Regions from separate parts of the Ochrobactrum sp. AP1BH01-1 genome, predicted to be linked through region 2. Evidence: riboswitches for the same ligand, from Rfam matches in the RefSeq annotation. Region 2 holds a riboswitch; the other holds the start of a gene.
What was found. Region 2 has a riboswitch for FMN ahead of J9800_RS19615 (DMT family transporter). Riboswitches for the same ligand answer to the same signal wherever they lie in the genome.

Region 1: linked by a shared signal. The riboswitch ahead of J9800_RS02835 (6,7-dimethyl-8-ribityllumazine synthase) and the one ahead of J9800_RS19615 (DMT family transporter) in region 2 are both predicted to bind FMN.

The regions. Positions count from the first base shown of each region.
Region 1 covers NZ_JAGPOU010000001.1:625,377-628,583, forward strand. Annotated here, with positions in the region: gene J9800_RS02830 (ABC transporter substrate-binding protein) at 1-448, opposite strand, end outside; FMN riboswitch at 1,036-1,197, shown strand; gene J9800_RS02835 (6,7-dimethyl-8-ribityllumazine synthase) at 1,275-1,751, shown strand; gene fdhD (formate dehydrogenase accessory sulfurtransferase FdhD) at 1,769-2,593, opposite strand; gene J9800_RS02845 (protein tyrosine phosphatase family protein) at 2,713-3,057, shown strand; gene J9800_RS02850 (hypothetical protein) at 3,127-3,207, opposite strand, start outside.
Region 2 covers NZ_JAGPOU010000005.1:372,348-375,554, reverse strand. Annotated here, with positions in the region: gene J9800_RS19620 (acetoacetate--CoA ligase) at 1-1,526, opposite strand, end outside; FMN riboswitch at 1,790-1,942, shown strand; gene J9800_RS19615 (DMT family transporter) at 2,038-2,949, shown strand; gene J9800_RS19610 (acyltransferase family protein) at 2,971-3,207, opposite strand, start outside.

The DNA.
Region 1 (3,207 bases), on a different contig from region 2:
AGTTGGTGGAGTGGACGTTGACGGGAGCCGCAATCCAGTGGCCATCATACTTCGCAAATTCCTGCAAAGGAGCCGGGATAACCTTTTCCCATCCCTCCTTGTTGGCGATCTCATCAAGATTGCCAAGAGCACCCTGCTCCGCCCAGTCGCGAATATCGAATCCGAGCATCTGCACTGCCGTCGGCGCATTGCCTGCCGTGACGCGCGCGCGCAAGACCGTCATGGCTTCCGTACCACCACCACCGGCAACCGGCATGTCGGTCCAGCTGATGCCCTTCTTTTCAAGATCTTTCTTAAGAACGTCGAGCGCGGCTGCTTCACCGCCCGCAGTCCACCAATGCAGAACTTCCACGTTCTGCTTATCCTGCGCGTTGGCAAAAGGCGCCATTCCGGCGAGCAAAGCGCAGGCGGCCGTACCCATCGCAGCGAGCTTCAAAAATTTATGCATATCTACCTCCCGTAGAAACAATCGAAACAGACTATCGGATATCCGCCCAAGCTCTCGCTTCTGCGCGGCAATCCATCTCGTCATTCCATCCGCGCCTCCTCGGCACAGATTTGAAACCGGCTGCTTCGCACATCCGGCTCGTCCTATTCACTGCCGCAATACGCGTCGAAAGCTTTCGCTTTCACCTGCGCCCCAGCCGCCTCGCGACGTTTTAATTGAAATCCTCCATCCCACTCTTACGTCGCTTTATCCCAATTGACAACGTTGTCTTTTATGAATGAGAAATGATCCCAAGACAAGCTGTGAGGCACAGGATAGGCTCAAACCCTATCAGGCTGTCAATATCCTCCTAAAGATAAAAGGGAGGAATTCAATCGATTAAACCACAGGTAGAGGCCGCACCTTGAAAAATCCTTTATAAATCAATGTATTGCCAGATTTACCACGCCGTCGTATGCCACCGCTCGCAAATGCCATCATCTCCCCTGCTTCCGGTTGAAAATAACTCCAGCACAAATTTCTCCCGCCGGACTGGACAAGGCCGCAAGGAGCTCATAATTTCGTGCCGCTCGCACAATGGTGTGCGGGCTTGTTCTCGGGGCGGGGTGAAACTCCCCACCGGCGGTATGAAGCGACAGTTTCGAGCCCGCGAGCGCCTGAACACATGACTGCTCGGTTATTGTTCAGGGTCAGCAGATCCGGTGAGATGCCGGAGCCGACGGTTAAAGTCCGGATGGAAGAGAGCGATTGAGCGTCAGGATCGTGTCACTCAGGCACCGTCCATGCGTTCTTTTGTGCGCCCTGATTCTAGTTTCGTGAGGAACCTATGAACCAGAGCTATCCGAACAAGACTTCATTTAAAATTGCATTCATTCAAGCTCGTTGGCACGCTGATATTGTCGATGAGGCCCGCAAGAGCTTTATTGCAGAATTGTCTGCCAAAGCCGGAGCTAATGTGGAAGTCGAAATTTTCGACGTTCCTGGTGCTTACGAAATCCCCCTCCATGCCAAAACCTTGGCCAAGACCGGAAAGTACGCCGCTATCGTCGGCGCGGCTTTCGTGGTTGATGGTGGTATTTACCGGCACGATTTCGTGGCAACCGCCGTCATTAACGGCATGATGCAGGTTGGACTGGAGACAGAGGTTCCAGTGCTCAGCGTCGTCCTGACGCCTCATCATTTCCATGAAAGCAAGGAGCATCATGATTTCTTCCATGCTCACTTCAAGATCAAGGGCGTGGAAGCAGCCAATGCTGCTTTGCAGCTTGTGAGTGAGCGTAGCCGTATTGCCGCGCTTGCTTAACGAGTGCCGACCGGCCTTTAAGAAAAGGCCGGTCCTTCTCCGATGATGCGCTCGCAGTGCGCATAAACGTCGAAGTCATCACCGCGCACCAATGCAACGAGCGTAAGGTTCGCTTCATCTGCCGTTCGAATGGCCAAAGCCGTTGGCGCAGAGATGGCAGCCAACACCGGCGCGCCAAACATAACTGCTTTCTGTACCATCTCGACAGAAACGCGACTGGTAATCACAACGATACCGTCTTGCGGTGCACAACCGTTGAGTGAGACCGCGCCAACAAGTTTATCCAATGCATTGTGGCGCCCGACATCCTCACGAATCGCAATAAGCCCTTTGTCCGGAACATAGAAACCCGCTGCATGAACTGCATGGGTCTGAGAGTTCAACTGTTGCTCGTCCGTAAGAGAGGCGACAGCCATCGAAATATCGAAGGGAGAAAATTTTCGACCGCCTTGTTGCAATGCCTGAAGCGGTCGCAACGCATGATCAATTGAGTCTATCCCACACAGGCCGCACCCGACCGGGCCAGCCATGAATCTGCGTCGTGCGGCAAGCCTCTGCTCCGGGCGCTCCGATAGCCGGACCTGCACATCGATGCCATTCTCAAAGGCAACGACCTCAACCGCTTCTATCTCGGAAATATCATCCACAATATTTTCGGTGAGAGTGAAGCCTATCGCGAAGTCTTCAAGATTGTCAGGGGTAGCCATCATCACGGCCTGGGTCGAGCCGTTATAGCTCACCGCCACAGGAACCTCCTCAGGCACCGCGCGCGTACCCTCGTGGAATCCCGACACACGATGCGCGATCCGTGCAGTACTCCGGCTCGCTCTATGAATCGTCATCTGAACCGCTCTCCCAACATCGCATCCCAACTCCAGCAGTTTCATGTGGCATGAAAACAACTTTAATGTAAGTTGCCACCGAAAAAGCCGTCGCAAGTTGGGCGGCAAGCGAGGAAAACATGGATATTCGGCAGATAGACGACAATTATTCGGTTTCAGGGCAGATCGAACCTGACGATGTGCGCGACATTGCAGCAGAGGGATTTCGTACGATTATCTGCAACCGGCCAGATGGCGAGGGAGGCCCTGATCAGCCCGAATTCAGCGAAATCGCACGCGTCGCCCAGAAAGCCGGACTTGCTACCTACTATATTCCAGTCGTCGGCGGTCAGTTGACGCAGGAAGATGTGGATGCAATGGCAGCAGCACTGGATGAAGCCAAAGGTCCCGTGCTTGGCTACTGCCGATCCGGTGCGCGTTCTACGAATATCTACGGGATCGTACAGCAGCAAAAGCGCGGATAAAGAACGAGCGCAGGCTATGTGGGCGGTGAAGCCGCAAGGGCATTTCTACAGTCTTTGCAAACATGGCTATCACCGTCCCGAAAGCCGTGCACGACCCGAATGGACGGCGCGCGATGTGTGCGCACAATACTGGCGATAATAGCTCATGCC
Region 2 (3,207 bases):
TTGTCGAAACGCTCGAAATAGGCGGCCTGATATTTCGCATCGTCCGGGTCGTTCCAGAATTGCAGCGGCATGCACGGAAATGCCTTCGTGCAGACCAGTTCCCCCTTTTCGCCCCGTACCGGCCTGCCATCGTCGTTCCAGACATCGACGGCCATGCCAAGCCCCGCGCCCTGAATTTCGCCCTGCCATACCGGCTCGGTCGGCACGCCCAGCACGAAGCAGGAGACAATATCCGTACCGCCGGAAATGGAGGCCAAATGCACGTCCTGCTTGATTGCTTCATAGACGAAGGCAAAGCCTTCCGGCGATAGCGGCGATCCGGTCGAAGAAACGGTGCGCAGCGCCGACAGATCATGCGTCTCACCGGGTTTCAGCCCGGCCTTCAGCACGGCATCGATGAATTTTGCCGAGGTGCCGAAATAGGTCATGCCTTCGGCCTGCGCATAGTCGAACAGTACATTGCCATCGGGATAGAAGGGCGAACCGTCATAGAGCAGCAGCGTTGCACCCGATGCAATGCCCGACGCCAGCCAATTCCACATCATCCAGCCGCAGGTGGTGAAATAGAAGAAGCGGTCATCCTCGCGCAAATCCGCATGGAGGCGGTGTTCTTTCAGATGCTGCAACAGCACGCCGCCCGCCCGATGCACGATACATTTCGGGATGCCAGTCGTGCCGGAGGAAAACAGGATATAGAGCGGATGATCGAAGGGAAGCCGCGTAAACGCCACCGGCTTTGCAGCAAATGGAGCAAGCGCCGCATCGAGTGCAACACCCTTTTCAGCCTTGTTGGCGACCGCTTCCGCCTCGCCCAGATAGGTGACGATGACCGCGCGTTTCAGCCCCGGCAGTTTTGCGGTTACTTCGGCAACCTTGTCGGCCACGTCGATGCGCTTGCCGTTATACCAGTAGCCATCGCAGGCGAAGAACAGCTTCGGCTCGATCTGACCGAAGCGGTCGAGCACGCCCTGGACGCCGAAATCCGGCGAGCATGAGGACCAGACCGCGCCGATCGATGAAGCGGCCAGCATCAGCGCAACCGCTTCCGGCATATTGGGCATCATGCCCGCCACGCGGTCGCCGGGCTCCACGCCCTCCGCCAGCATGAATTGCTGCAGCTTCGACACCAGCGCATGAAGATCGTCCCATGTCAGACGGCGCTCGACCTTGTCTTCGCCGCGAAAGACGATTGCGTCCTCACGGCCTTTGCGCCGCAGCAGGTTTTCCGCGAAATTGAGCCTTGCTTCGGGGAAGAATTTTGCCGCACGCATGTGGCCTTGATCAACCAGTGCCTTGCCGCCGCGTTCGCCGATGACCTCGCAGAAATCCCAGATGAGCGTCCAGAACCCCGCACGATCCTCGACAGACCAGCGATGCAGCGCCACATAGTCCGGCAGGCTGAGGCCCGACCGCTGTTCGGCGCGAATGCGGAATTGCTCCAGATTGCTGCCGGCAATACGCCGGGCATCCGGCTGCCACAGCGGATGATCGTGCGAAAACTGCGTGGGGACTGCGTTGGTGCTCATCATTCCTCCCAGAACCATGCGGAGCCGGCCTCTTCGGGCAACCCCGTTACGGATTTCTAGAAGAGAGTTGCGGATACGTCCATGCTTTTCCATGGCATGGCGATCAGGCGAGCGTCAAACGCTCGCCGCCCGCACCCGACTGCGAATGCCGCATGGTATCGATTCAGCTTCCCCGGGCATATGCATCTTGCCTTGCGAAAAAACGCGGCCTATTTATCGCGAGCGCCGGACGCGACTTCATGCCATTCGGTGCAAAAGAAATATCCAGTTCTCAGGGCGGGGTGAAATTCCCCACCGGCGGTAACGGGTGAAACACCCGAAGCCCGCGAGCGCCTGACACGGCAGACGTGTCAGGGTCAGCAGATTCGGTGCAATTCCGAAGCCGACGGTCATAGTCCGGATGAGAGAGAACGAGGTTGGAATCATGCCCGGCTGGACGGCTTGCCGTCTTCGTCGTGCAGCTTTTCTTCCCGTACCCTGAGGTAACAGGCTTAAAAAAGGGAAGAAACCGTTGAGCCAACTTGCCTCTGCCCCAACTTTGAAACCGACCGTGCGCGGCGCAGCGCTGATGGTCGCGGCCTGTTCGGCCTATGCCGCAGTCAATGTCGCCACCCAATGGGCTGGAACGCGGACCGGCATTCCATCCGTCATCATCGCCTTCTGGCAATATGTGATCGCCCTGGTGCTGACATTGCCCCTGCTCATCCGCGATGGCGCGCGGGCCTTGCGCACCAGCCGCCTCGGCTTTCACGTCATGCGCGTCGCGCTGGCCGCTGCTGGCGTGCAGGTCTGGATTTACGCGCTCGCCCATGTGCCGATCTGGCAGGTGGTTGCCCTGTCCATGACATCGCCGTTCTTCGTCATTCTGTGCGCGCGGCTGTTTCTGCGGGAAAAGGTCACGCTGGCGCGTTTGGTCACTACATTCACCGGGTTTGTCGGAGCATTGATCATCATCGCGCCGTGGTCGGATTCCTATACGGTCTATTCACTGCTGCCGGTCCTCGCCGCAGCGCTCTGGGCAGGCTATTCGGTGATGACCAAATATCTGACCCGTTTTGAAAAGCCCGCCAGTATCTCGGCCTATATGCTGGTGCTGCTCACGCCCATCAATGCGGCGCTCTGGCTGGCGTCGGGCCTCAGCATGTCGACAATCACCGCACCGGGTATCGAAATCTGGTCGATATTGATCGTGATCGGCGCTTTCACCGCGCTGGCGCAATATTTCCAGATCGCAGCCTATTCGATCGCGGACGCTGTTTATCTGCAGCCCTTCGACGACCTGAGACTGCCGATCAATGTGATTTTCGGCTGGATCGTTTTTGCCGCCACGCCCGGCATCAACTTCTGGCCGGGAGCCGCCCTGATCGTCGGCGCATCGCTATACCTGATGCGGCAGGATAGCGGCACGACGCGCACCGCCTGACCAGGCGGGAGCGTTGCCTGCCTATCGGGAGACAGGCAGGCCGCCTTGTGTCGATTCAGCAGGCCCGCTCATGCCTTGCGACCTGCCAACCCAGCCATCTATCCTCTTCACCAGCCAGCGGTGCAGAGGATTCTCGAACAGGTGATAGGCGGCAGCTGCGGTCAGAACACTGGCAACAGCAGCGCCGCCGATGACCAGAACCGCGCCCGCAGTCGTCTCGCTCCATCGTTCCGGCACTATTCGGAAAAACAGCATCCC